2 regions of the Arthrobacter methylotrophus genome follow, and region 2 is predicted to be linked to the other one. Evidence: riboswitches for the same ligand, from Rfam matches in the RefSeq annotation. Region 2 holds a riboswitch; the other holds the start of a gene.
What was found. A riboswitch is a leader RNA that binds a small molecule or an ion and turns the genes downstream of it on or off. The one in region 2 is predicted to bind guanidine.
Positions count from the first base shown of each region.

Region 1: linked by a shared signal. The riboswitch ahead of ABD884_RS00550 (DMT family transporter) and the one ahead of ABD884_RS21570 (DMT family transporter) in region 2 are both predicted to bind guanidine.

Region 1 is NZ_BAABED010000001.1:105,666-120,366, forward strand. Features, by position in the region: gene ABD884_RS00520 (glyceraldehyde-3-phosphate dehydrogenase) at 1-975, opposite strand, end outside; gene ABD884_RS00525 (SAM-dependent methyltransferase) at 1,253-1,924, opposite strand; gene ABD884_RS00530 (DEAD/DEAH box helicase) at 2,325-4,049, shown strand; gene ABD884_RS00535 (MBL fold metallo-hydrolase) at 4,195-4,845, opposite strand; gene ABD884_RS00540 (aldo/keto reductase) at 4,880-5,899, opposite strand; gene ABD884_RS00545 (DMT family transporter) at 5,976-6,341, opposite strand; gene ABD884_RS00550 (DMT family transporter) at 6,344-6,658, opposite strand; guanidine-III (ykkC-III) riboswitch at 6,669-6,733, opposite strand; gene ABD884_RS00555 (HutD/Ves family protein) at 6,880-7,509, opposite strand; gene ABD884_RS00560 (phosphoribosylanthranilate isomerase) at 7,643-8,239, shown strand; gene ABD884_RS00565 (ArsR/SmtB family transcription factor) at 8,449-8,799, shown strand; gene ABD884_RS00570 (SRPBCC family protein) at 8,796-9,272, shown strand; gene ABD884_RS00575 (nucleotide exchange factor GrpE) at 9,404-9,889, shown strand; gene ABD884_RS00580 (YccF domain-containing protein) at 10,201-10,602, shown strand; gene poxB (ubiquinone-dependent pyruvate dehydrogenase) at 10,692-12,428, shown strand; gene ABD884_RS00590 (sialidase family protein) at 12,438-14,129, opposite strand; gene ABD884_RS00595 (sensor histidine kinase) at 14,191-14,701, opposite strand, start outside.
Region 2 is NZ_BAABED010000001.1:4,182,176-4,196,876, forward strand. Features, by position in the region: gene ABD884_RS21550 (Mu transposase C-terminal domain-containing protein) at 1-558, opposite strand, end outside; gene ABD884_RS21555 (TnsA-like heteromeric transposase endonuclease subunit) at 576-1,346, opposite strand; gene ABD884_RS21560 (hypothetical protein) at 1,625-2,017, shown strand; gene ABD884_RS21565 (RES domain-containing protein) at 2,021-2,641, shown strand; guanidine-III (ykkC-III) riboswitch at 2,683-2,748, shown strand; gene ABD884_RS21570 (DMT family transporter) at 2,758-3,081, shown strand; gene ABD884_RS21575 (DMT family transporter) at 3,081-3,455, shown strand; partial or broken gene ABD884_RS21580 (AAA family ATPase) at 4,128-7,480, shown strand; tRNA gene ABD884_RS21585 (tRNA-Phe) at 7,674-7,746, opposite strand; tRNA gene ABD884_RS21590 (tRNA-Asp) at 7,797-7,870, opposite strand; tRNA gene ABD884_RS21595 (tRNA-Glu) at 7,974-8,046, opposite strand; gene ABD884_RS21600 (DMT family transporter) at 8,322-9,230, shown strand; gene ABD884_RS21605 (carbohydrate kinase family protein) at 9,240-10,163, opposite strand; gene ABD884_RS21610 (LacI family DNA-binding transcriptional regulator) at 10,192-11,280, opposite strand; gene ABD884_RS21615 (metallopeptidase family protein) at 11,401-11,883, shown strand; gene ABD884_RS21620 (cation diffusion facilitator family transporter) at 11,894-12,814, shown strand; gene ABD884_RS21625 (PEP/pyruvate-binding domain-containing protein) at 12,833-14,701, opposite strand, start outside.

The sequences.
Region 1 (14,701 bases), 4.1 Mb from region 2:
CCCGCGCCGGTCGCCCTTGTGGAAGTTATCGATCAGGTTCTGATCGTTCGTGAACGAGTGCACGGTCTCCACGTGCCCGTGGATGACGCCGAACTTGTCGTTGAGTGCCTTCAGCACCGGGGTGATCGCGTTCGTGGTGCACGACGCCGCGGTGACGATCCTGTCCGAGTCCAGAATCGAGGAATGGTTGATGCCATGAACGATGTTTTTCAGCTCACCCTTGCCCGGAGCCGTGAGCAACACCCGTGCCACGCCCTTGCTGCGCAGGTGCTGGGACAGGCCCTCGGCATCGCGCCACCGGCCCGTGTTATCCACCACCAAAGCATCCTTGATGCCGTAGGCCGTGTAATCGACAGTGGAAGGGTTCTCCGAGTAGATAACCTGGATCTGCACCCCGTTGGCCGTGATCGTGTTGGCGGCCTCGTCCACGCGGATGGTGCCTTCGAAGGAACCATGCACCGAATCCCGGCGCAGCAGGCTCGCGCGCTTGACGAGATCGTTCTCGGCGCCCTTGCGCACCACGATCGCGCGCAGGCGCAGGCCATGCCCGCCGCCGGCCTTCTCAATCAGGAGCCGGGCCAGGAGCCGGCCGATGCGCCCGAAACCATACAGCACCACATCCGTACTGCTCCGGTCGTCCGCGCCCCGACGCCCGAGAACCCCGGCCAGCTCGGCCCGGAGGAATTCCTCCAAAGCCAGGCCACCGCCGTCGAACTTGAACTTCTCGTTCAACCGCGCAATATCAATCGCCGCGGCCCCGAGCTCCAGCCCCGCCAGGATGTTCAACAACGGCGCCGTCTCCTCGAGCAGCAGCTCTTCCTTGCTGATCCGACGCGCGAAACGGTGCGCCTTCAAGATGCTCATCGTGGACATGTTGACCAGGCTGCGCCCATGGATGCTCGTCACCACATTGTTTTCCCGGTACAACCGGCCAATCACCGGAATCATGGCCTCAGCCAACGCTTCCCGGCCCATCCACATAAGACGAGAAGCTGAAGTCTCTAGCATCGGACTGCCTTTCTAAAAGCGGATCGTGTGCCGCCGGTCTCGTTGTCTTGGCATCCATCGTCCTGTCATTTGCGGGTAGGCGAAACGCTGATTCGGGATGGTTTAAACCATCCGTTTGGGTGGTCGCGCATGAAAATCCTCCGCTGGGCTTCAAGATTCCTCGGTCGACTGCTTCCTGAGGGCATGCGGAATGCCGGCGACTGGCTGGCCAGTCGCCCCTAGCTTGGCACCGAAGCGACTTGGATCAGTGGCTTCGGGTGGCCCGGAGCACGCTGTCGATGGTGGCGGTTTGTTGGCCCTCAGGGCCGGTAACCACTCGCTCCCGCGAATCGGCAACGTTGATCCGCCAAGTCCCCGGACCGTTCGTGAGCGTCGCTACCAAGTCCTCGGGCGTAAAGAACTTGTCCTTCATTTCCTTGTGTCCGCTCCACGGAGTCAGGCCTTCCGGGTGATGCCCGACCACCAGCAGGGTGCCGCCGGAAGCCACGGCGGATGCGGCAGAGACAAGGAAATCCGGCCACGGGACCAGCGGAGAATGGAGGAATTGGGAGGACACCAAGTCGAAGTTCTCTTCCGGATGCCATGAGGCGAAGTCCCGCTGCTGCCAAGCGATGCGGTCCTGCAACCCGGCTTCGACCGCATGGGTTGCTGCGCGTTCAAGCGCGACGGCGGAGACATCCACCGCGGTCACCGTCCAGCCGTGCTGGGCGAGCCAGATGGCGTCTGCCCCCTCTCCGCAGCCCAAGTCCAGGGCGGTGCCGGGGGCAAGGCCCGTGGCTTCCGCGATCAGCTGCGGATTGGGATGCCCGCTCCACTTCTTCGCCTTTTCGAGGTAGACACCATCCCAGAACTGAGCCGGGTCGGCGTCGGGGGCTTCGCTGGAAAGGTGGGTTCCGCCGTCGTGATGGTGCGTCATGGCTCAAGCCTGCCCTGAGAGGCACCGCGAGGCAACGCCCGCCCCACCCAACTAACTCGCAGTTGTTGTCGTTTTGAAGGCTCATAGCGACAACAACTGCGAGTTAGTTGGGCAAGGGGACAGTCGTGCGAAGGGGAGTCGCTCGCAGATGCTAGAATAGATCTACTTGATGTGCAGTGATGCCCGCTTAGTCCCCGAATTTGGATTAGTTCCAAACTTGGGAAGTGGGCTTTTTTCATGTGAGAGGCACATCCTGCGTCGATGAACGCGTTTTCTCTGGTCCCGGCCACGGCTTATTGCCCACCGGTCGATCACTGACTTTTTCCTCGGCGAACCCTTGGCCCAACCGGCGTCGGGGGACGATGTCCGTTGGACACCGCCAGAAAGACCCTTGAAACACATGACTACTTTTGCTGCCCTTGGCACGCCCAAGGCCATCGCCGAGTCCCTCGCCGCAGATGGAATTGAAGAAGCCTTCCCTATCCAGGTCAAGACCCTCCCGGACACGCTCGCAGGCCGCGACGTCCTGGGCCGCGGACGCACTGGCTCCGGTAAGACCATCGCTTTCGCTATCCCGCTTGTGGCGCGTCTCGCCGAGCGCGAAGCCAAGCACTTCCGCAAGCCCGGCCGCCCCATGGGCCTGGTCCTCGCACCAACCCGTGAGCTCGCCACCCAGATCAACGCCACTATTGAACCGTTGGCCAAAGCCATGGGCCTGAACACCACCGTCATCTACGGTGGGATCTCCCAGGCCCGCCAAGAAAAGGCCCTCCGCGCCGGCGTCGATATTGTTATCGCCTGCCCGGGCCGCCTCGAGGACCTCATCCGCCAGCGCATCCTGACCTTGGAAGCTGTCGAGATCACGGTGCTGGACGAGGCCGACCATATGGCCGATCTCGGCTTCCTCCCGGTCGTCAAGAAACTCATGGACATGACCCCCACCCAGGGCCAGCGCCTGCTCTTCTCCGCGACGCTGGACAACGGTGTTGACAAGCTGGTCAACCGTTACCTGTCCAACCCGCTGACCCACTCCGTTGATGACCCACAGGCTGCGGTCACCACCATGGAGCACCACGTCCTGGTGGTCAACGACCAGACCGTGAAGAAGCAACTGATCGTCGAGCTCGCGTCTGGCGCCGGCCGCCGCGTCCTTTTCATGCGGACCAAGCATCACGCCCGCAAATTGGCCAAGACCCTGACCGATTGCGGCATCCCCGCCGTCGATCTCCACGGAAACCTGTCGCAGAACGCCCGTGACCGCAACCTCGCCGAGTTCTCCAGCGGCGAGGTCCGTGTCCTGGTGGCCACCGACGTCGCCGCCCGCGGTGTACACGTCGACGACGTCGAACTCGTCATCCACGTCGACCCACCCACCGAGCACAAGGCTTACCTGCACCGCTCCGGCCGTACGGCCCGCGCAGGTTCCGACGGCACTGTGGTCACATTGACGCTCCCCGAGCAGCAGTCCGACGTCAAGAAGCTTATGAAGGCCGCCGGCGTCGACGTCTCCTTCGAACGCGTCACAGCCAACTCACCACTGGTTGCCAAGCTCGTGGGCGACGTTGCGGACAAGGTTGATCCGCGTACTCGGGCGGCATTGCTCGCCGCGAAGACCCAGCAGCCGGGCGGCGGCACCTCCACCGGTGCCAATGCCCAGCGCAAGCGCAGCCGCCGCACCACCCAAGCTGCACCCACTGCGGGTGGTCGTGGTGGTCGCGGTGGACGTGGCAAGGTTGCGGCCGAGCCCGTCCGCACCGACATCAACCGTGCGGAGCGCCGCGCTGCTGCGAACGACGACGTCGCCCGCAGCTCGCGTGGACGCGGCAACGCTGGCTCCACTCACCGCAACGACGTTCCAGGCGCACAGGGCCAGGGTGGCCGCAGCGGCCGTCCGGCAACCGGCCAGCGTGCATCTGGCGGTAACCGCTCGGCGTCGGCTCCGCGCACGGAATCTGCCACGTCCACGCGCAGCACTGGCAACAAGGCTGTATGGTCCTCGAACACGGGCGGCAACTCCGGCGGCTCATACGGCTCCGGCTCGGGCAACTCCGGTTCGGGCCGCCCGACGCGCAGCGGCCCGCGCCGTGCTTCTGCTCCGGCGTCGAACGAGCGCCGCGGCCGCTAGGCAGCCTGGGGTCCAAGGCAGTCCCGCTAGGTAGCCCGGCTCGCCAGGCCACCACGGATGGACATGCTCAACGTGGGCAACAAGGAGTGGACATATTCCTGATATGTCCACTCCTGAGCTCAAAGAATGAGCATGTGCCTGCGGGTTACCAGCCGCGCTCGCGCCATTCAGCCAAGTGAGGCCGTTCCGCACCGAGTGTGGTCGGATCTCCATGGCCAGGATGAACCACGGTGTCGTCCGGGTAAACCTCGAACAGCCGTTCCGTCACGTCGTTCAAAAGCGATGTGAAGCGGGCGGCATCGTTCTGGGTGTTGCCAACGCCTCCCGGGAACAAGGAGTCGCCACTGAAAATGTGCGTCGGTCCTTCCGGATCTTGGTACACGTAGGCAATTGAACCCGGAGTGTGTCCGCGCAAGTGCACCGCGGTGATGTCGAAACCGTCGAAGTTTCCAACATCGCCATGGCGCAACGGCACGTCCACAGGCACCGGCAGCGCGTCAGCGTCGTCCGCGCCGGCAGAGGTCTTGGCGCCCGTGACTTCCACTAAACCAGGAAGCGCCCGGACGTGGTCCCAGTGCTGGTGCGTCGTGGCGATCAGGGCCAGCCTCGGTGTGGCCGTAGTGTCCGCGGCCGAGGCCCCGATCATTTGCTGGATCGCTGGAAGGTCGTCGGCGGCGTCGATCAGGATCTGCGCACCACTTCCCTTAGCGGTGAGCAGGTACACGTTGTTGTTCATCTCGCTGACCGAGATACGCCGGACGGTGATGTCACGCAGTGAATGAATGAGTGAGTCCATTCGTCCACTTTACGGAACCAGCGCGGCTTAGCGATTATTCGCGGCCCTGCGAAACCCAGGTGGGATCCGCGGACCGTGAGCCGACGACGGCGTCCGCAGCGCCGTCGAGCACGTCCAGTTGGGCGGCACTCATCACGAGCGACAGGGCGCCCAGGTTCTCGTCGATCCGGTGCGCCTTGCGCGTGCCGGGGATGGGGACCACGCTGAGCTTAAGGCGGTGGCCCTGGGCGAAAAGCCACGCCAAAGCCACCTGGGCGGGAGTTGCATCCCGGCCAGTGCTCTGCGACAGCTCAGCGGCCACGGAGCGCACGGCGGCAACAACCGCCTGGTTCGCGTCAAGGGCTCCGTCGGCAAAACGGGGGATGCGGTGCCGGAAGTCGTTCTCGCCGAGTTGCTCGGCGTTGACGGTCCCGGTCAGAAACCCCCGGCCAAGCGGCGAATAGGGCACGAAGCCCACTCCCAACTCGGCTGCAGCCGGGACGACGTTGCGTTCAACGTCCCGGCTCCAGATTGACCATTCGCTCTGCACGGCGGCGATCGGGTGCACCGCGTTGGCTTCCCTTAGCTCCTCGGCCGTCACTTCCGACAAGCCCAGGTGCCGGACCTTGCCCGCCCGGACAAGCTTCGCCATGGCCTCCACGGTTTCCACAATCGGAACGCGGAGGTCGCGGCGGTGCATGTAGTAGAGGTCGATGACATCAGTGCCCAGGCGGCGGAGGCTCGCTTCCGCCGCCTGGGTCACGTAGGCGGTATCTCCGCGGACATCGGTGTAGCCATCCCGCGGATTGCCCACGATTCCGAACTTGGTAGCCAGCTGGACCTCGTCGCGGCGATCTTTCAACAGTTTGGCGATCAGTTCCTCGTTCTCGCCCGCGCCGTAAATATCCGCCGTATCGATGAAGCTGATGCCGGCGTCTACGGCATGATGCAGTGTCCTGAGGGATTCGGCGGGGTCCACCTCGCCGTACACGGGGGTCAACGCCATTCCGCCGAATCCGAGGGGGCTCACGGTCAGGCCGTCGCCGAGGTGTGCCGTCGTGGTTTCCGGGCTCATGGTTGTCTCCTTCGCCGAGTGGTCATCTCATTGCTGGCAACTCCGCGGGGCGGGGGAGTATTCCGCACGCCCCGGCTCAAAGCTCGGCTGGCTCGGCCACTTCATCATGCTTCTCCGAGGGAAGCACCTTCAATCCTGCTGCGCAACCCACGATTCCCGCGATGAAGAGCAGCTTGAGCGGGCTGGGGGGTTCGACGCCGGTGGCCATCGCCCAGCCGACCGTGAGCGCAGCGCCGATCCCCACCCAAACGGCGTAGGCCGTGCCAAGGGGAATGCGCCCGACTGCGATACTGAGGCCGATCATGCTGAGGGTCGCCGTGACGGCGAAGACGGCGGTGGGGATAGCTTGGCTGAATCCGTTGGACAGGCCGAGGGCCGTCGCCCACACCGCTTCGAGCACGGAGGAGGCCAATAAAACGGCCCATGCGAACTTGGCGGACATTGCTACGCCACCACTTTCAAGCCGACCACGCACACACCGATACCCGCGAGCAGCAGCAGGCGGGCCGCCGTCGGGCGCTCAACTTTGGCGATCATCGCGTAAACGGCCGTGAGGACGACGCCGACCCCCACCCACACTGCGTAAGCGGTGCCAGTGGGGATGGATTGCATGGCGAAGGCCAGTCCCGCGGTGCTCGCAACCACGGTGACGAGAAAGACGGCGGAAGGCAATGGCCTGCGGAAGCCTTGGGAACGGTGGAGTGCGGCCGCCCAGACGGCTTCGAGTCCACCGGAGAGGATGAGGATTAACCACGACATGACATATCCTTTGGCCAGTCTTGTCGCGTGCCGGGTACTGAGCCGTCGTCCGGAGGTCCCTGTGCTGGCCTTTCTTCGAGGCTAGCAAGCTCGACGCCGGGGGGCGAGTTTTCGTGGCGAGCCTCACCAGAGGACATGCCCAGCCGCGAGCACCACCAAGGGACATGTCCAGTGCTGGGGTGTGCGGGTGTGCATGTTGGCATTATGTCCAGCGCCCGGACCTAGGAGTGCGCATGCTCCACGCGGTCGATGGAGATAACGGCCAAGAATCCACGGCCCAGGATTTCCGGACTGCGGGTGTCCGATCCGACTACCGCGTCGTAGCGAGCGAGGTCCACAGGTTCCGTCGTCGCGGCTTCACCGTCTGGTGCCTCCGCGCTTTCCGCAGTCTGCGCGCCGGAAGTGACGGAAGCCTTGCCCTCCAAGAGGACCGCCAACTGGCCCTCGAACACGGGGTGTGCACGCTTCTTGGAGAGTTCGATGATGGACGTGTAGCCCTTGAATTCGCCGGCGCGGGCGATCACGTTGAGATCCCGGATGTCGCCGGTAGGGAGCGCGCTGGAAGAGGCTGCTTCTCCGGAAAACCGGAAGGGCCGGTACTTTTCCAAGGGGTGCTCTTCACCGTCCACCGTGAGCAGCAGCAACTCGCCGTCGATCACCGTGATGACGCGCTCCATACCGGGGAACATCGAGAAATCGCCGGCCGATACGACGTCGGCGATGCTGACGCGCCAGTCCCACGCCCCGTCTTGCGCCGACGCCGCTTCCGGATGGCTCGCCAGTTCGCGGGTCACCCCGCCGCCGTTGCGCCACGGTTGAGGCTTGAGCTCGGCAAAACGGATGATCTCCATGCGCTCCAGCCTAGCCCGAGCCTGCCTTCACCCGGCTGAACGCTCCCGTAACATCGGCGCAAACTTGGCTCGGTTCATCAATCCCTGATGCCCTTGCTAACGTCGTAGGGAGGTAAACGGTTGGAGGCCCGGAATGTTCGTCAAAGTGTGCGGCCTGAGCACGCCTGAATCAGTGCAGGCCGCCGTCGAGTCCTGCGCAGACGCCGTGGGTTTCGTGCTGACCAAGAGTCCGCGCCAGGTATCGCCAGACCGCGCCCGGGACCTACTCGTCCATGTACCGGAAGGTGTGGCCGCCGTCGGAGTCTTCCGCCGCGAGACCGCCGCGGACGCCGTTGCGACAGCCCGCGAGGCTGGCCTGAAATGGGTCCAACTGCACGGCAGCCGCTCGCCGGAAGATGTAAAGACCGTGCACGACGCCGGCATGCGGCTGATCAGGGCGGTCACCATGGGTGCCGCGCCGGAGGAGTTCGAGGAATGGGGCGAGGAACTCCTCCTGATTGACGCCGCTGTCCCGGGTTCGGGGGAGGCATGGGATTTTTCCTCGGTTCGGAAATTCGCTCTGGGTGGGCGCCACTGGTTGTTGGCCGGCGGGCTGACCGCGTCCAACGTAGGGGCCGCAGCGCATGAAGCAGCAGCTTGGGGCGTAGATGTGTCCAGCGGCGTTGAGTCCTCGCGTGGGGTGAAGGACCTTGAGCTCGTCCGGGCCTTCGTCCGAGCCGCAAAAGCCTGACTCCCCACCAAACCCTCGCTCACTTTTGGTGCCTTTTGGCGCGATCCTCCTGCAGAAGTCATGAGCGAGCGTTTGCGATTTCGCCCTCAAAAGTGAGCGAGCGTCGGAGGGAGTCCAGGCTTCGAAAAACCATTGACAGCCGCGCCTCGAAATACGATATTTAACACATCGGCTAATTAGTCGATGTGTTAAATACGAAGGCGCCAACGATGCCCACAGATCGGCTCAGCCTCATCTTCTCGGCACTTGCCGACCCCACCCGAAGGGCCATTCTCGCCCGCCTATCGGAGGGTGAAGCCACCGTGAACGAGCTTGCCGAACCGTTCGACATCAGCCTTCCCGCCGTCTCGCGGCATCTCAAGGTCCTGCAAAACGCGGGGCTCATCAGCCGGAGCCGGAATGCGCAATGGAGGTCTTCCAAACTGGAAGCAGAACCATTGCGCGAAGCCACCGAATGGATGGACGAATACAGGCGATTCTGGGATGCCAGCTTCACCCGCCTCGACGCCCACCTACGCAAGATTCAGCACGATTCAAACGATCGAGGGGTCAAGCAATGAACACGGAACAGAGCACCACCGAACAGCACATCCTCACCATGACCCGCGACTTCGACGCCCCACGTGAGCTCGTCTTCGAAGCCTTCGTGGACCCCGAGCAGTTGGCTGCATGGTTCGGGCCGGTGGGCATCGACTCGCCGCGCGACCGGATTGTTGTGGAACCCAGAGCGGGCGGCGTCTGGCAGCTCGTCATGACCTGGGACGAGGACGGTGCCACCAAGGAATCGCCCATTGACGCCGTCATCACCGCTTACGATCCGCCTGCGTTGCTGGTGGCCACCCAGAAAGCAGAGCCCGACGCCGGGATCACACTTTTGCTCGAAATGCGCCTTGAGTTTGAGGTGCTGGAAGGCAACCGCACGCGGCTTCATCTCACGCAAGGACCGTTCGACTCGGTCGAATGGGTTGAAATGACTCGCGAAGGATGGGGGACTTCATTCACTAAGTTGGACACCCTGCTGGTGCGGGAATAGCCCGCGCAACAAGTAAGTGCCAGAAGTCAACTTGGAAGGTCGCAGCTGATTCGGGCTAGACTCCCACGGCGGGGACAGAATGCCATTGTCCCCCGAGGCCGAATGGCTCCGGGGACTGACCGCCAAGCAGAATGCGACCTTTGAAAATCCTTGCTAAACCTCTTAACGGCCCTAACCGCTACCTGACAGTCGCCTTCTTCGCCGTTCTGGCGCTGTCCGGCTGCTCCGCGCAGGGTGGGGGCACCGCCTCGGCCGGTACGCCGTCGCCCTCTAGCACTGACGGAACCGCGTCGGTCAGCGCAAGCCCAAGTCCATCGTCGGGGCCGTACGGGGGCTTCGCTTCGGCAGTCGAAATGTGTTCCACCGTCTCCCAAGAAGCCACGGGAGCGTCGTTGCTACCCATGTCTGCGGCGCAGGGAAAGACCGCTGAACTGGAGCAGGATAAGGCCGAGCTCACCGCAACCGCCGAGCGCGTCCCGGAAAGCTTCAGGGCAGATTTCACGAATTTCAAGGACACGGCTATCGCCGGCTTGCAGGACCAAACGGTGTACTCGAGCGGAAAGTTCGAAAAGGCGATGGCTCCCGTCACAACCTGGCTGAGCGTCCACTGCAAATAGGCCTTCGTCAGGGAAATCCTGTCGACCCTGACCGACTTTGGCCCAATAGGTGAGCGTGCGTCCGGCAAAAGGGCCACATATGTGAGCGGGCGTCGGGGATCACCCGGCGTCGGAACGCTCGCGCACCTTTGGGCCGAAAGTGGGGCACCCTCCTTCAGTTCATCATCTGCAGGAGGGTGCCGCCATTTGGCCGCATAGGTGAGGGGGCGTCTGGGAAAAGGACCGCGTAGCTGAGCGGGGATCGGAAGATCAGGGGTATTTCAGGGCGAACCCCTAGGCCGCGGCAGCGTCCCACAAGGGACAATGGAAACATGAAAACGCTGCTCAACATCATCTGGCTCGTCTTCGGCGGCTTCGTTCTGGCCTTGGGATATTTCATGGCCGGAATTGTCTGTTGCTTGATGATCGTCACCATCCCGTGGGGCATCGCGTCGTTCCGGATCGCCTCGTACGCACTGTGGCCGTTTGGTCGTATGGTCGTTGACAAGCCCGGGAGCGGGGGCATCTTTACACTCCTGGGCAACGTCATCTGGTTGCTGGTTGCGGGCATTTGGATCGCGGTCGCCCACGTGGCCACTGCATTCGCCATGGCCATCACCATCGTCGGGATTCCCTTGGCCATCGCCAACCTGAAGCTCATCCCGGTGTCGCTCATGCCGTTGGGAAAGCAGATCGTGCCGAGCAACAGTCCCTTCGTCAGCACCTACCGCTAGCCCCGTGGCCCTCCCTGCGTAAGGCGCCATGGTTTGTTCCGGAGTAGCGTAGGCGGTGTCTGCACTGCCTCCCTCGAAAGGAACAGTCCATGCCCGCCGCCAGGAACACTGTCGCCAAGAACATCGTCGCCACCCTCAAAGCCAACAACATCCAACGCGTCTACGGGATCCCCGGAGATTCGCTCAACGGGTTCACGGATGCCCTGAGGGAGGAAGACAGTATCCGCTGGGTCCATGTCAGGCACGAGGAAGCCGCGGCGTTGGCAGCAGCTGCAGAGGCGGGTCTCACTGATGAGCTGGCGGTGTGTGCAGGATCCTGCGGACCGGGCAACCTGCACCTGATCAACGGGCTCTACGATGCCAACAAGTCCAGGGTTCCCGTGCTGGCCATCGCCGCCCACATTCCCAGCGAAGAGATCGGCAGCCAGTACTTCCAGGAGACGCACCCCCAGGAGCTATTCCGGGAATGCAGCGTTTACGTCGAGCACGTCGCCCATGCCTCCCAGATGCCCAGGGTCTTGGAAATCGCCATGCGGACGGCGGTCGAGAAGCGGGGTGTCGCCGTCGTCGTGATTCCCGGCGATGTTGCCCTCGCGGAGGCGCGCAGCGAGCGGACCGCGGTGATCCGCGCCGCCCGGCCAGAGATCCGACCCAATAGCCGTGAGCTCGCGGAGGCAGCTGGCATGCTCAACGCGGCCAGCAAAGTCACCATCCTGGCCGGTGCCGGCGCCGCGGGTGCGCACGCTGAGGTCATGGCCCTCGCGGACGCGCTAGGGGCGCCGATCGTCCACGCGATGCGCGGCAAGGAACACCTGGAGTACAACAACCCGTTCGACGTCGGCATGACCGGGCTCCTGGGGTTCAGTTCCGGTTACCGCGCCATGGCGAGCTGCGAGGCCTTGCTCATGCTGGGCACCGACTTTCCGTACCAGCAGTTCTACCCGGAGAACGCCAAGATCATCCAAGTGGATATCCGGGGCGAGCAGCTCGGCAGGCGTACCCCGCTTGACCTTGGGCTCGTGGGCACGGTCAAGGATACGGCGGCCTCGCTCCTGCCCCTGATCGAACGCAAGTCGAAGCGCACCCACCTGAGCACCTCGCTCAAGCACTACGCCAAGTCGCGCGCTAAACTCGATGACCTCGCCTCTCCGGCGAAGGGCGGCCAGCCCCTCCATCCGCAGTTTGTGGGCAGGCTTGTGGACGAATTGGCAGCCCCGGATGCTGTTTTCACGTGCGACGTCGGGTCCCCCACCGTGTGGGCCGCCCGCTATCTAACCATGAACGGTCGGCGGAGGCTTCTTGGCTCGTTCAACCACGGAACCATGGCCAACGCTCTATCGCACGGAATTGGTGCGGCTGCCGCGTATCCCGGCCGCCAAGTGGTTGCCTTGGCCGGGGACGGCGGCCTGACCATGCTTCTCGGTGAGCTGATCACCTTGGTGCAGAACAAACTCCCCGTCAAAGTGGTGGTCTTCAACAACTCCTCACTGAACTTCGTGGAGCTCGAAATGAAGGCCGCGGGCTTCGTCAATTTCGGTACGGAACTGGAGAACCCGGACTTTGCGAAGCTCGCGGAATCGCTGGGCATCCGCGGGATCCGGGTGGACGACTCCTCCGGGCTGAAGGCGGGATTGGCGGAAGCTTTCGCCCACGACGGCCCGGCCCTGATCGATGTCCGAACAGCCCGGCAGGAATTGTCCATTCCGCCGGCGATCAGCGCTGAACAGGTCAAGGGCTTCACGCTCTACGCGATCCGGACCGTCCTCTCGGGCCGCGGCGACCAACTCATCGACCTCGCGAAGACCAACATCCGCCAGATTTTCTAGGCGAAACCGCTACCGCGCAGGGTTAGTTGTCACGGCTCCGCTGCGCAGATCGAAACTGAAGCTGCGCTCCAAGGCCGGTGCGCCGCCGTCGTACGCTACCGCGAAAGTCAGCTCAAGAGAGTCCCGCGCAAGATCCTCTTCGGTGACGGTGTACACGGGAGTGAAGTAGGGGGCTTCCGCGCCCGGCGCGAGGTCTGTGGGCGGGAAGTCGGAGGCGTTCGAGTGCGGTCCGAGGAGTACGACGCCGGTAGCGGGCTGGGTGCCCAGGTTGCGGGCGCGTCCGGTGAAGGCGAGGATGTCCCCGGCTTTGTAGCCTGGAATGATGGGGCCGTAGTTGAGGTCCTGGGCTTCGCGGGTACCGAGGACCTGGGCTTGCTCGGCGGAGTAGCCTTGGCCGACTTCCTTCCAGGTCTGCACGTCCCAATCGCCGTGGTTGTCCGGGGAGATGACGTGGAATTCTCCGGCGTTCCGCCATACCGTGGGTCGTCCGGGAGTGATGGAGCGCAGCTCCATGCGGAACTCGACGCCGGCGGGCTGGGACTCGGTGGCGCCTTGATCCGGCACGCGAAGTTGCTCCGTCAGCTGCTCCACCGGCACGGAAACGAAGACGATCTCGCGGTAGCCCTGCCGTTCGTACAGCACGCCGATGTTCCCGTCCGGAAGCCGGGCAGCCGTCGAGTACGCCGAGCTGCCCTCGCACAACAAGAGCTTGGCACGCCACGTGGCACCGTTGTCCGTGGACAGGCTGAGGACCGTGTTGCGGCGGAGCGAGGTGTCCTGGTTGTTGCTCGCCAGGAGCCAATTGTCGGTGGCCGGGTTGCTCAGGGACGTCACGCTCGGCATCCCGTCGAAGCGGACCAAGGAACCATTGTCGCTCGGGTCGGGGAGGTCCTCTACCCGTTCCAGCTCGCTCCACGTTTCGCCGCCGTCGTGGGAGGTCGCGGCCAGGCGTCGGGGCGTCGCGCGTGAATGCAGGAGGAGGCGGCCGTCGTCGAGGCACGCGACTTTGTTCTCGTTGGGGCCGATTCCTGCCGGGCCCTTCCCGATCAGTGAACCAAGCGTCCAGTTCTCGCCGTGGTCGTCGCTGTACGCGGAAGCTGCCAGGATTTCGCCCTCCACGAGCACCACGAATTGCTGCACCAAGCGCCCGGCAAACGGACCCGCATGCATCTGGATACCTTGGCCCGCAGCTGCGAAAATCCCGGTGATGCCGCGTTCGCCGCGGCCCAGCTTGAGCTGCTCGGTGAGCCGCCGGTGCTGCCAGGTGACGCCGTCGTCGTCGGAATAGCTGACATCGCAGTGCTGCACGTCGTCGTCCGGTTCCAGCCCGGCCACTGCCTCGAAGAAGCCCGCGTGCTTGCCTGCGGCGTGGAACATGAAGATCCGCCCGGTCTCGGCGTCTACCAGGAGGCTGGGGTCGCCGTAGCCGTTGAGCCCGGAACCGCAGCGAACCACCCGCTGCTCCTCCCAGGTACGGCCGCTGTCCGTGCTGCGGCGGAACAAGAGGTCGATCGGGTTGGGCAGGTCGTCAAGGTTCGGCCTGCCGTCATAGGCGGCGAGCACTGTTCCCGCCGAGGAGACGGCCAGTGCCGGGATGCGGTATTGCCGGTAGCCTCCCGCGCCGCGCACGGCCAGGACGTGCTCGACGTCGGGACGGGCTGGGGGGAGTGCGGCACCATTGCTTCGGACATGGGAGGTCATATGTCCATGATACGAGTCGTGCTGCGGGGACCGTGCAGCGCTGCTTGGGCTTATGGCGAACCTAAGGCGAAATGGTTGACGCCCTTTCGGCTTCATCAATCTGGACCAGTCTCGGTAGGGTGGCGCAGAAGGTCGTCTCGCCCGGCGAAGTTGCGATTTCAACCCTGCCATCAAGCGCCTTGATGTTCTCAAGGACGAGCGAGAGGCCGAGCCCGGTGCCGTCCCCACTTCGCGAGCTGTCCGACTTGAAGAAGCGATAGAAGACCTTCTCGACGTCCGCAGCGGGTATCCCATCCCCGTGATCGGTCACGGAGACACGGAGCTCCGGACCCATCGGACATGCGTCGACGACGATCGGCGGCAACCCGTGGCGCAAGGCGTTCGCGACTAGATTGGACACCACGAGATCGAACCTCCTTGGGTCTGTTTCGAGCAAAAGCCCCGCCGGCGAGTGGACCTCGATCCCGGAGCCGGGAAAACGGGCCTCCACCAAATCTCGAAGCCGCATTTTGACATCGAAAACATCCTTCGAGATGACGATGCTGTGGGAGTCAAAGCGGGAGATCTCCAGA
Region 2 (14,701 bases):
TCCTGATGACTGATGGGTGTTGCCTTCCAGCACTGAGAGGATGGCATCGACCACCCGCTGGTCCGTCCGGCCTGCCAGGGGCGTTTGGCGGATGAGCCGCCGGTCAACGAGCCCGAGGATGCCCCTTTTCTCGTAGGCATGGCGCAACCGCTGCAGCGAGCCGATGCTCATGGTTTCGCCCAATTCGTGAAGCTCCGCCAATTTGGCCTGTTCGCGTTGCCGCAAGGATGTGAGTTCGACGTCGAAGGTCCTTCTGGCGGTCTGGCCCGGATCGGCATTGCAGGGGATGCCCTCCAGGACTTCGGTCATGTGGCTTTCCATCCACCGCGCTCTTGCCTGCACGTCGGAAGGGAGCGATTCGAACAGCGGTGACGGGCCTGCGATCCGCCGCCGCGTTGGCTGAGTTCCCACGATCCTGAAGGTCTTGTCTGCCAGGAGTGATCCGACTTTGATCGCGACAGGTGCCTCGCCGGCAACGGCAAGCATGGCGACCTCACCGTCAAGAGCAGTTAGCCGGTAGATGACCCCTCGGAGCTCAACGTCATCACCGAGGGTCAATACGGCCCGCCCGCCCATCACGGTGCTTCGCCGTTCAGCCAGACCATCGTGCCCTGATGGAGGACCCGGGCGCAGATGTCAGTGCCGATGCGATGGGTCCAGAGAAGGTGGAACAACGGTGCAAGGATCGTGACAGGGTCACCGGTTGCAGCAGCCAGGCTACGTATTGACATCGGGCCGTCGGCGGCGAGCCTGTCCAGGAGCTTGGCTGCTGTCGACGGCCGAACACACCTCGGGTGCCGGTATCCGGACAGCCACCGCAGATTTGCCAGAAGAACAGCCGGCAACCCTCCGAGGCGCCTGTACGCCCAGCCGACCGTCGCGCACAAGTCCTCCGTCGCATGAAAAATGTCCTGATCCGCCGGAGTCACCCTGTTGTCAGGCCGGACATCGATCACGGCGGCCGAGCCATCCGCCAGCCGGACGAAGTAGTCCGGCACGTGTGAACCCTGGGGGAGGGAGGAAGGCAGGGTCATGCGGAAGGGTTGGGATGAGAAGCCGGCGACATCAGGGTCGAAGTCCAGAAGCATCAGATTGTCACGTTCGCACCAGGATTCGAAGCCGACGTGCCGCTGGTTCGTGGCGCACCACCAGAGACCGGCGAAGTTACGCTGTCCCTTGAATGCTGTCAGACGCCGAATCGGCAATGAGTTCTCAAACGGGATCATCCAGCAATCAGCGAGATAACCAGTCCTGGACGCAGAGGAAAATTGCTCCCTGTAGGTCAGGGCGCCTGGAGCAAGATCGCGTCCGGCACAAGCTTCGGACGCCGCCGCAGCGTGTCCCATGCCACAACTGTAATGAGACAAAACCGGCCAATGCCTTAAGTGAGGTGAGACACGCCGCACCAATGCCTTAACTGCAGTGAGACAAAAAAGGCAATGCCTCATCTGTAGTGAGATTGCCTCACCTTAGGTGAGACAGGACACGCCCTCCCGATTTGAAGTTTTTCCGACTCAGCTGCCGGAGACGCTACTTGACGGAATCTTCATTATCGGCGTTTTGGGTGTGTTTTAGGGTGTGTTTTAGTCCTTGATTTCACCTGCTTTCCGTGGGATCATCAGGTATGACAGCAGTGACGGGAGCCCGTGGAGGGCTAAAGGCCCATCAGGATTCCATCCGTCTTCCCGACCCGGAGCTGGTCCGCGATCTGAGGGATCTGCTGGGGGCGAAGCTGGTCGCGTACATCGGATCGGTGAAGGAAACGCGCGCTGTACGGCTTTGGGCGGACGGGGAAAGGAAGCCCTCCGCCGATGTAATGCGGCGCCTGCGCACGGCCTACCACGTGGCGGCCCTGCTCGGTGAGCGTGATTCCAGGGCCGTGGTGCAGGCCTGGTTCCAAGGGATGAATCCACAGCTTGACGATGTCCCTCCGGCGCGTTTGCTCCGCGAGGGGCAGCTGGACGACGCCGGCCCGCTCGTCCTGGCCGCTGCACGCGCTTTCGCGGCGGCAGGCTGATCGGTGGCTTCTGAACAACTGACCGCGACTGAAGCCGCGGCAAGAGTCTGGCGCGTCGGATTCCAACCGGAGCCATGGGCCTGGAGCGGCTGGGAATGGGCCACGGACGGCAGATTCCCGGGCCGATGGGACGACCTGCACGGCAACTTCCGCACAATCTACGCAGGCTCGAGCCTGCTGGCTTGCCTGCTCGAGGTTCTGGCCGGCTTCCGTCATGACGCCAGACTCAGCATGGAGCTGGACGAGATCATCGAGGACGACGAGGACAAGGTCCTGCATCCGACAATTCCCCCTGGACAAGTCCCCAAGGAATGGCTCGATGAACGCGCGGCCGGATCGGCTGAGTTGTCGGGCCGCTACTGTGCGGTGACCGCCTCCGGCAGCGTCGCAGCCCTGTACCCGCACTTCATCGGTGTGGCCCTGAGCCTGGGCCTGGCTGACTTTGACGCAGCGGCGCTGAAGGACGCCCGGCCGCGGCGCCTGACACAGGCTGTCGCCGCGTGGCTCTATGAAATGACAGACTTCGATGGCGTCACTTTTACTCTCCAGTCTCCCGTTTCGGCCCGGCCAACTACACTCTCACAAGACCATTGCTTTGAATCAAAAGAAACGTTCGTAATCTAACTAGAACCATTGACTAGAACAACCGTCCATGTGAAGGTGAACCAAGGCTCTGAAACCGAGCCTCCGGACGACGGTTCAGTACCCGGCACGCGACAAGACTGGCCAAAGGATCCCTGATGGCATGGCTGCTACTTATTTTCTCCGGCGCACTTGAAGCCGTCTGGGCAGCAGCGCTTCACCGTGCTTCCCAGGCCTCGGGCAGGCATCGCCTCGCCCCCGCCGCCGTGTTCCTGGCCTCCGTGTCCGCCAGCACCGGCGGTATGGCCATCGCGATGCAGTCCATTCCCACCGGCACCGCCTACGCCGTGTGGGTAGGCGTCGGCGTGGTGCTGACCTCTGCGTATGCCGTCATCACCAAAGTTGAAGGCTTGACGGCGACGCGCCTGCTCCTGCTGTCCGGCATCGCCGCGTGCGTGGTTGGCCTAAAGGTGGCCGCGTGATGCTGCAGCGTTCCATCCCCTGGTTCGTACTTCTGACCTCGGCCGTACTGGAAGCCGTGTGGGCCACAGCCTTAGGGATGTCCGACGGCTTCAGCAAACCCCTGCCGACCGTGGTCTTCGCCGCCACAGCAACGCTGAGTATGCTCGGGCTGGGCTGGGCTATCCGCACAATCCCACTCGGCACCGCCTACGCTATCTGGGTAGGTATTGGTGCCGCACTCACGGTGGGCTGGGCGATGGCAACCGGCGTGGAGCCCCTCAGCCTGCTGAAACTGCTGTTCATTTCGGGCATCGTGGGCTGCGCCGCTGGCCTGAGAGCCCAGCCCAGTGGTGCTCCCGAGGGGGAGCTCGAGGCAGTTTCTTCCCGCCGCTGACTCGGAGTGTTCGTCCGGTGAAAAGTTCGCTAGATTTTGCATTCTTAGCTCCCCAGCAACCTTAAGGGGACGCGGCATGCCACACCTAGGCAACAGGTAACTCTTCGGACGGTCGCCTCCGGCACATTGGAGCCTGCATGCTAGAGGCACACCCCAACCCGACGTCAGCCAGGTATCCGAAAGCTGTCAGAATAGGGTCCGATTCTTCTTTTTCTGACAAGGAGTCGAGAATCTCTTAGACCGTAATCTGACAAAAGTGGCACGATCCCAACCGCCAGCGCGACGTATGGGCAGACAGCGGCGCACAGATTTGTGCGGGCACCTTTGCGCGTTCTCGATTCCCCAAGTTGATTGGGCTGGCGCGCAAGAGCTTGCTGCGTCCGACGGTGACGCACGCGTCTCATTCCTTGGCCGGCAAATCCTTAAGTTAGTGGCCGAGCGCTCCACATTTCTCATCCCTCGGCATCCGGAACGCACTTCCCCATCATTCACACGTCTGGCATCCAAGCCAGTAACAGCCGGCTATCGATCGAAAAGGGACAGCCGCCTATTGCCGCCGCTGGTCATGTGCCCGAACCCGTTGCGGACGATGAAGGGGCGTGAAGCAACGGCGAAACACCATCATCACCCCCAGCCCGGTATGCGGTCCCTGCCGGCATTCCGCGGCTGTTCCTGGGCCATTGCGGTGACGATGTCCATTGCCCGGCTGTCTGCGGATGCCGGGGTCAAGTACCCGCTGAAGACCACGGCCCATGGTGATGTGACCGTGCGCGATCTGACGGACTACTACACGAAATCCGGTAACCCGCCCGGGACCTGGCTGGGCAGCGGCATGGACGGCATCGGCCTTGCCCCCGGCACCGTCCTGACGGATGATTCGGCGAAGGCAGTCTTCGACGGAGCACTGCATCCGGTCACCGGTGAGCCGCTGGGCCGCCGACACGGGCAGCGGGCCACTGTCCCGGCAGGGCCGGGCCGGAAAACCGGAACATCAACGCGTTACCCCGTCGCCGGGTTCGACTTGACGTTCAGCGTTCCGAAGTCGGTCTCGGTCCTGTGGGCGCTCAGCCCGCAAGACATCCGGGATCAGGTATTCGCGGCGCATCACCGCGCCGTGCAGGACACCCTGGTCTGGCTCGAGCGCCGGGCCATACGCACCCGGACCGGCCGCAACGGCGTGGCCCACGTCCCGGTCCGCGGAGGAATCGCCGCCGCGTTTGATCATTGGGAATCCCGGGCCGGTGACCCCCAACTGCACACCCACCTGTCATCGCCAACCGCGTCCAACGAACCACCGACGGGGCGTGGACCACTCTCGATTCCCGGACCCTGTACAAGGCGGTGGTCGCGGCCAGCGAGCACTACAACGGCCTGCTCTTCGACGAGCTGCGGCGCAGCCTGGGAACCGAGACCGAGCTGCGGACACCGGCCTCGGTCGAACGCAACCCCAGCCGCGAGCTATCCGGGATCGACGCCGGGCTGATCACCGAGTTCTCCGCCCGGGCACGGATCATCGAACTCGAGAAGGACCGGCTGGTCCGGCTCTGGAACCTCGAACACGGGACCAATCCCTCCGACGCCACCATCCTGAAGCTGCGGCAACAGGCCACCCTGTCCACCCGGACGGCCAAGGACGCCCAACCCGTACCGCTGGCAGAGCGGCTTACATCCTGGCGTCGCCGGGCCGAAGGCCTTGGCTGTTCGCCGGAACGTTTGAGTGCCGGCACTGTCCACCAGTCCCGCACCCGGCCCCTCACGGGTGCGGACCTGTCCCTGGAATGGCGGCAGGTCACCGGGCAGCTGGTGATGGACCTTGTCGCCCAGAAACGCGCCACCTGGAACCGGTGGAATCTGCTCGCCGAGGCCGAACGCGTCTGCGCCGGCATCCGGATGGCCAGCCCCGCCGAACGCACAGCGATGATCGACGCCCTTGCCGACGAAGCCCAGACACTTTCTGTCCCGCTCAACGACTACCGGTATATCGCTCCGGAGAACGCCCGGGCTGATCTCGCCGCCGACGGGCACACGGTTTTCGACCCGGCCACCGACCGGGTCTTCACCAACGCCCGGATCCTGGCCGATGAGGAGGCCATCATGGCTGCCAGCCACGCCACCGACGCGCCCGGATTGGAGCCCTGGGACGCCGTCGACGCCGTCACCGCCACGCCCGGCAGTGCGGGGTCCGTCCTGTTCGCGGACCAGCAGGACGCCGCCCTCCGGGTCCTGAGCAGCCGGCGCCGTCTGGACGCGCTCACCGGCCCGGCCGGGGCAGGGAAGACCGCCACGATGAAGGCCGTGAGCGATGGCTGGCAACGGATCCACGGTCCCGGCAGCGTGGTCGCCCTCGCCCCGGCCGCCGTGTCCGCCGACGTCCTCGGCGACGCGTTGGGACTCGGAGCGGAAAACGTGACGAAATGGCCACCGCGGCAGGCGCGAAACTGGTGCTGGTCGGTGACCCTGCCCAGCTGGATTCCATCGACGCCGGCGGGATGCTCGGCTGGCTCGACCGCACCGGCCGGGCAGTGCGGCTGACCTCACTGCACCGCTTCACCCACGCCTGGGAAGGCGCTGCCTCGCTCCATCTGCGGGCCGGGAACTGGGACGGGATCCTCGAGTACCAGCGGCACGGCCGGATCCTGGCCGGAAACGACCACCGGATGATCGAGGCTGCGTACGCGGGATGGGCCGCGGACGAGAAAACGGGGCTGGCCTCCATCCTCATCGCCGCGGACAATGACACCGTGACCGTCCTCAACCGGCGCGCACAGGACGACCGGGCCGCCGCCGGAGCCGTTGACACCCGGCACACCGTGCCCCTGGCCGATGGCCTCACAGCCGGTTGCGGGGACGTGATCCTGGCCCGGCGCAACGACCGACGAATCAGGGACAGCCTGGGCGGGTTCATCCGCAACGGCACCCTCCTGACCATCACCGCACCCCCCACCAAAGCCGGCAGCGTGTCCTGCGTCAGAAAAGACACCGGCGCCACCATCAACCTTGACCGAAGCTACCTGTCCGGGTTTACGGAATTGGGGTACGCAACCACAGCGCACCGCTCGCAGGGAATCACCGCCGACACCGGGCACATCGTCGTCACCGAAGGCAGGCTCACCCGCGAACTGTTCTACGTCGGCATGACCCGCGGCCGGACCACCAACACCGCCTACATCGTTGAACCCGACACCGACGCGGACGAGCAGATTGATCCGACAGCTCTGCCTGGCTGGCCAGAGATCCTCGGCCAGGTCCTGGCCGCCGAAGGTGCCGAACACACCGCACACGAAACCCGGCAGGAACTCCAGGACAGCACCGATACCCTCCACCATCTCGCCGCCGAGCACGACTACCTCACCCAACTCGCCGCCGACGAGGACCTCGCGGATTTCCTCACCACCAGCTTCCCCGGTTCGGCCGGGGATCTGCAACGCTCCCCGGCATGGGGACCCACTGTCGCCGCCTGGAAGCGGCTGGCAGCACATGACCGGAACCTGGCCGAACGCGAAGTGCTCAACGCAATGGCGCCCCGCGGCGAAGTCCGCGACCTAACCGCCATCATCCACAACCGGCTACGCACCGCCGCCAACCTCCACGAAGCACCCGAAGGGCTCGTCCGATGCCCCGGCAACCGACCCGACTTGAGCAATCTCATGACCCAGGTCGAACAACGCATCCGCAACCGCGCCAAACTCGTAGCCACACGCATCCCCACCCGTCAGGAACCATGGGTGCAGGACCTCGCCTCACAACTCCAGAACATCCCGGACCCGGACCGGCGACGGCGAACGCTACAGGAAATCCTCATCTACCGGGACCGCTGGGCCATCACCGACAACACCAACCCGCTCGGAACCCCAGTCAGCTGGGAGGAACCCGACATGCAAAACCAACGCCAACGCCTCCAGACAAAGCTCTCCCCTGCTACCCAGACTCGCACCAGCCCCGCCAACGCGACAGCGCACCCCTACCAGCCGTCCCCGTCGACACTGGACATGGGACTGGGGATCCAGATGTCGCTCATGTCGTAACCGAGCATGGCAGCGTTTTGTCCTGCGAAAATTCCGGGTCGGTAGTCCGTGTTTCGCTTACAAATTCTTGTCGGATAACCGCCGCTTCGCGCCCATCACGTCCGGCAGTGCAAATAGCTACAGTTTCAGCTACACCTAGATGCACTGAATCCCCAAGAAACGAAAAAACCCCCGAATTATCGGGGGTTTAAGGTGGCTCCGACCGGCGTCGATCCGGTGACCTTTCGATTTTCAGTCGAACGCTCTACCAACTGAGCTACAGAGCCTTAGGTGACAATGTCACCATGATTGCCGGAATTTCTTCCGGCAATCAGAGCGACCCTGACGGGACTTGAACCCGCGACCTCCGCCGTGACAGGGCGGCGCGCTAACCAACTGCGCTACAGGGCCTTGCAGTGTAGTATCTCTACTACGCTCGCAGTATCTCTACCGCGATTTTTTCAAGGATCCCAGCCTACCAGACTTTTCAGTCCGACCTGACCAGTTCCTTGCGTACCCCCAACGGGATTCGAACCCGTGCCGCCGCCGTGAAAGGGCGGTGTCCTAGGCCGCTAGACGATGGGGGCCTGGAACAATCCGAATTCGCGACGGTCAACAACGCCATGCGATTTCCCGCCTGCGTCCCGCTTCTCGCTCGTCCGAACTGGACTCTAAAACTTTAGAGCATAGTCAGGGATATTCCCAAATCGCGCACTTAGCTGTTCAAATCGGGACGCAACCGGGCCTCAAACGAGGGCCGCTAACGGGCCTCAAATCCACTTCGATAGAGTTGGCGGTTTCTTGTTGAAAGACGTCCGAAAACCGCCAGTCCGTCCTGCAATTGGCGGGCTAGATTGGCATCATGGCCACAAGCACCCCAAGTTCTCCGGCGACCACCAACTCCCGGACCATCAGCAAGCTCGGCATCGCCGCCGTCGTCGTCACCGTTGTCCTTTGGGCGTCCGCCTTCGTAGGCATCCGCGCCGTGGGACCCAGCTTCTCCCCCGGTTCCTTGACGCTCGGACGGTTGGTGGTTGCCGCCGTCGCGCTCGGTATTGTCGCCCTGCCGCGGCTCAAGCACTGGCCTGAAGGTCGCGAATGGCTGCCCATCCTCGCCTATGGCGTCATGTGGTTTGCCGGTTACAACCTCGCCCTGAACGCCGCCGAGCACATGCTCGATGCCGGAACCAGCGCGATGCTCATCAACGTCTCACCGATTCTGGTCGCGGTTCTCGCCGGCGTCACCCTGAAAGAGGGATTTCCACGCTGGCTGATCATCGGCAGCCTCGTGGCATTCGGCGGGGTTGCGCTGATCGCGCTCGGTTCGGGGCAACGCTCGACGGCGGACGTCACCGGAGTGCTGTTATGCCTGCTTGCCGCTGTGCTCGCCGCCGTGAGCATGACTGTCCAGAAGCCCGTGATGCGCAGGTTCTCAGCAGTGCAAGCCACCTGGTTCGGCATCCTGGTGGGCGCCGTGTGCTGCCTGCCGTGGGCCGGTCAACTGGTGGCCGAAGTGCAGGCCGCGCCCCTTCCGGCAACGCTGGGCTTGGTGTATTTGGGGATCTTCCCCACGGCTATCGCTTTCACCACGTGGGCCTACGCCCTGTCCCTCATCCAGGCCGGGAAACTCGCCGCCACGACGTATCTGGTTCCAGGCACCACGATCCTGATTTCTTGGGCGGTGCTCCAGGAGATCCCCACCATCTGGGGCTTGGTAGGCGGCGCGATCTGCCTACTCGGCGTCGGGCTGACGCGGCGCAGGTCCCGCTAGGGGCCGCTCCTACCTTGCCATCCCCGCGAGAAGCTCGCGGTGGGTGGGCGGGTTGGCCCCCGGGCGCCCGACCGTAATTGCGGCAGCCATGGAGGCGGTCTGTCCGATGCGTTCGAGGACCGTGGGGGCAAGTCCTTGGCTACCGCGCAGCAGGAGTCCGAGGATGAGCGCCGACATGTAGGAATCGCCGGCGCCGATCGTGTCTGCAACCATCGACGTGACGGCCGGGACCGTGATCCGGGTGTGCGGCGTCGCCATGAGGGAGCCTTGGGCGCCCCGGGTGAGAACAACCAGTCCGGCGCCGAGGCCCAGGATGTGTTCGGCGCTCTCTTCCAAGGACTTGCCGGGGTAGAGCCAGAACGCGTCGTCATCGCTGAGCTTCACGACGGTGGTCAGCGGGACGAGCTCTTCGAAAATGCGGAGCGCCTCGCTGTGGCTGCCGAGGAGGTCCGTGCGGATGTTGGGATCGTAGGTGACGATGGACCCGCCTTGTGCCTGCTCCATCAGGTTCCTGACGACGGCAGCACCAGGCTCAAGGAACGTGGCGATCGATCCCGTGTGCAGCACTTTCGGGGCGTAGGGGAGGGCTGCGGGGGCCAGCGTCCACTCGATGTCGAAGGTGTACTCGGCCGAACCGTCCGCGGCGATCTCCGCCGTCGCCGTCGCGGTCTTCGCGAGCGATTGCGAGCCCGGCAGCACCACCACGCCGGCGCTTGCAAGGTGCGCCGCGATGGCCTCGCCCCGCGGATCACGCCCGACGGCGGTCAGCAGCCCGGCCTTCACGTCGAGCCTTCCGAGGCCGTAGGCGACGTTTGCCGGCGAACCGCCGGGGTATTCGGTTTGCCCTTCGGGCGAGTTGACGATGTCGATGAGCGCTTCGCCGACGACGACGACGTCGAGCGGCTCGGGCGCAAGGGGCGCGGAGTACTTCATGCTGTTCCTGTTCCTTGGGTGGGGAGTTTCAGTGGCAACTGGTGGATTTCGGGGGCGCTACGGAATGGCGTTCGACAAGGGGGCATTCAAAATATTCTGTGCTGCCGTCGCGATCCGCACCGGCCAAGATCAGTTCGACGGCTCGCCTGCCCATCTCAAGGAAGGGCAGCTGCAGGGTGGTCAGCCCGGGCCGCAAGTGCGGTGCGAGCGTTTCCTGGTTGTCGAAACCCACCAGGGACACATCGTGCGGGATAGACACCCCGAGCCGGGCCAGCGCTTGGTAGGCGCCCCAGGCAGTGCGGTCGCTGGCGCAGAAGATGGCCGTGGGTGGCCGCGGTTCGGCCATGAGTGCAACGGCGTTGGTGAAACCGCTCGATTCATGGCCGTCACCACTGCGGTGAAGCCGGGGATCGGCACGGATGCCAGCCTCCTCGAGCGCGCGGAGGTGGCCCGCATAGCGTCCGACGACGGCGGGAAGCTCACTGTCCACCGCACCGATGTTGATCATCGCAATGCGGCGATGGCCGGCGTCGAGCAGGCGTTTGGTGGCGGTGTACCCGCCCAGCTCCTCTTGCGGGACGAAGCTGGGGAAGCGTCCGGAACGGTCGCGCGAATTGAGCACGACGGCGGGCACTTCCGCGAGGACGTCGGGCACGTCAAGGACCCGGTGCTCCATGGCGGCATAGACCACTCCGGCCACCTTGTACGACAGCATCGTCTCCAGCGAAGCGGCTTCTAACGCTTTGTCCCCGCCGGTGTTGACGGTCAGGAGCAGCAGTCCGGCCTCCCCAGCCCGGGCCTGGGCGCCCTCGATGATGGTGCCCGCGAAGGGCGCGGTGGCCACGAAGTCGCCCACGAAGCCGAGCATCCCGGCCACGCCGTCCCGCAGAACCTTGGCGTGGGCGTTGGTCCGGTACCCCAGTTGATGGGCGGCAGCATGGACCCGGTGCCGGGTTTCCTCCGAGAATCTGGTTCCCGCTGCATCGTTAAGCACCAGGGAAACCGTGGCCTGGGAAACGCCCGCAGCGGCAGCGACGTCGTTCATCGTCGTGCCGGGCCTACTCCCGGGGCGGGTCATGTGCGGGCCTGTCTGTTGGAGCGTTTGGGTGCTGGTCACAGGATCTGCACGAGCGGCTGGGCTTAATCTAGGGCGTGGTTATACGAATTACCGGCCTGGGAAACTGTAGCTGCCAGCAGATCCGGCGTCAACGACCGGGCCGCGGACTAGAGTCGGAACATGCCCGCGAATTTACCTCCCGGCTTGCCGATCGTTCCCGACGGCGAAGCCCCCGGCGGCCAGCATATGTCCTCGTCACTCCCCGGAACCGGGCCGGCGCCGCTTGGTGTGGCTTCGTTCAGTATGTCGCCGGAAGACTTCGAGGCTGCAGTCGGTGACGCCCTGCTCCTGATCCCCGACAAAGCGGCCCGTGCCATGGACAATGTGGCCATCTTCATCGAGGACGACTACACACCACAGCCCGGTGACGATCCTGGCACGGTGCTGCTTGGCCTGTATGAGGGGGTGCCTCTGACGGAACGGGACTCGTGGTGGGATGCCGGCTCCCTCCCGGACCGGATTACCATCTTCCGGCAACCGATCCTGGATATCTGCGGATCGCGTCAGGAAGTGATCGACGAAGTCGCCATTACCGTGATCCACGAGATCGCCCATCACTTCGGAATCGGCGACGACCGTTTGCACGAGCTCGGCTGGGGATAGCCTTGTAGGCATGGGGCACGATCACAACCACTCACACGGCGTCACCGCAACGGGCAAACACCGGAAGCGGCTCATCGCTGTCTTGGGCATCACCCTCGCGGTGGTGGTCATCCAGGTGGCGGGCGCCGTCGTCTCCGGTTCATTGGCGCTGCTGGCTGACGCAGGCCACATGCTCTCCGATGCCGCAGGCGTGTTCATTGCGTTGCTTGCCGCCTGGATAGCCACCCGGCCCGCGAGTGATCAACGCACTTACGGGTACCAGCGTGCCGAGGTCCTGGCGGCGCTGGCTAACGCCCTCATTTTGATTGTGATCTCCGTGGTGATCTTCATCGAGGCGCTCCGCCGTTTCGGGGAGACACCGGAGATCCACACTGACGTCATGCTCTTTGCTGCCATTCTGGGCGCGGTCGCCAATCTGGTCTCACTCCTCATCCTGCGCGGGGCCCAGAAGGAGAGCCTGAACGTCCGCGGCGCCTACCTCGAAGTCCTGGGCGATCTGTTGGGTTCGTTCGCCGTCATCGCGGCCGCGATTGTCATCACGGTCACTGATTTCCGGGCCGCCGACCCCATCGCCTCCATCCTGATCTCGCTCATGATCCTGCCCAGGGCCTGGCATTTGCTGCGCGATGTGGTCGACGTACTGCTGGAGGCCACGCCCAAGGGTGTCGAGGTCAAAATGATCCGCGAGCACATCCTCTCCGTCGAAGGCGTGGTGGCCGTTCACGACATCCACATCTGGACCATCACCTCGGGCGTTCCGGTCTTCTCGGCCCACGTAGTGGTGGAGGACCGGATACTGGACGCCACAGGCGCGGACCGGCTCCTGGACCAACTCGGGTCCTGCCTCGGCTCGCACTTCGACACCGAGCACTGCACCTTCCAGCTGGAACCCGCTGGCCACTCGGCACACGAAACGCACCAACACGCCTAGCTCGGCATTGAAATCGAGCTAGGTGGCCACCGTCCCCGTGGCGCCGTCCACCGTGATCCTCTGGCCCGAACTGATCCGGGACGTGGCATCCGGGACGCCCACGACTGCCGGGATCCCGTACTCCCGGGCCACGACGGCGCCATGGGAGTTGGGCCCACCCATCTCCATGACGAGGCCCCCGGCAGTCAGGAACAGGGGCGTCCAGCCGGGATCCGTGGACGGTGCCACCAGGATTTCCCCGGGTTCGAGATGCGCGCCCACAGGGTCCATGATTACCCTGGCCGCAGCGGTCACCGTTCCCGCCGACGCCGGGGTTCCCAGCAGCATGCCGTCCGACGGCGGAACTCCGGTCCCTCGGCGCAGGCCGGAGGGCAGCGCTTCCGGTTCCGTGCCGTCCGAGAGCAGCACGCGGGGCACGTGCCGACGCCTGAGTTCAAGCTCATAGGCCTCACGCCTCTCCGCTACCAAGGCACGGAGATCCGCGCCCTCCAGGCTGCGGTGGGCGTCATCGAAATCCAGGAAAAATATGTCCCCGGCGTCCTCGATTCTTCCCTCGTCCGCCAGGACCTCCCCGACGGAGGCCAGCTGCGCGCGGACCGCAGCAAAGCCCAGCACCAGGTTGTACTTGGGATGTTCGCGGAGTCCCGCGAACATCCGCGTCCGCTCAAGTGCCATTTTCACGATCCTGGCGTGGAGCGGACTCCTGGACCGCGCACGGGCCACCAACACGGCAGCCTGTTCCTCGGCGTCGTGGGCTGCTTTCTCGAACTGTTTGTCCGGCGACAGACGGGTATTGTCCAGGCGGAGATAGTTGGCCAAGACTCCGACGATGTGGGTGGGGTCCTCGGACCAGCGGGGCACGCCCAGGTCGATCTCCGCGATGGCCCGGTGCCCGTAGTCGCGCAGGAACGCCGCCAAACCCGACTGCGCGACGGCGGGCAGCCCGCCGTCGCGGTAGCTCTCCGCGAGCGGAGCGGGCTCGCCGTTTGTAAAGGCCCCGGCGGAAGCTGGATCGTCGCGGATACTGCTTGCGAGTCGCCACAGCGCAAGGTCCATTTCCGTAGTCACGTTGTTGGGCAGGCCGCGGATGACCGTCTGGAGCTCACCCCAGGAGGCCTGCTCGCCAAGGAGTTTGCGGACCAGCCCCATCATTGCGAAGCCAAGTGCCACCGGGGGCAACATGGCGGGGAGCATGGGGAACAGTTCCTCGCCCAAGATCCGCTCTGCGTGGTCCAGCCTTTCCCGGGCTGTGGCATCGGCGGAGATTTCGAGCGCAGCCTTCAGCTCGCCTCCCACCCGTTCCACCTTGTCCAGGGCGGCGGTCGGCCGGAAGAGAGCGCGAAGGAGGTTTTCAGGGACGCGGAAGCGGAGCAGGATCGGGGCGACGTGCCGGATCAGCTTGAACGGCGTCCTGCTGGTGACGGCGAAAAGCGGGTCCTCGAACAGGGCGCGCATCATCGCCGCCGAACGCGCCTCCATGACGTCGAAGATCCTGGGCACGAGGCTCCGGCCGGTCTCGCTCCGCAACACAGAAGAGAAATCAAAGTAGATCCGCTGCCCTGCCTCGTAATAGGGCGAAGGGCCGTTCCGTGGTTCGGGAACCTGGAATCCCGCCGCGCCAGCTACCGAGGACGCCATGAGCCTGATGCCTGCCAGGCCCATGGGAGTCAGGGGACGGGTCAGCCCTTGGGCGAGGCTGAAGCAAAGGTACGCGTGCGGACCAGGGACTGCGGGCTGGCGGGTCATTTGCGGGTAGAGCGTGGTGATGGGCCGGGCCTGGGTGAGCCACAGCTTGCGGTCGCCGTCGATGGCCCATTCGGTGTCCTGCGGTGCCCCGAAGTGCTCCTCGACGCGCTGGCCCAAGACAGCGAGCGCCCTGATTTGGGA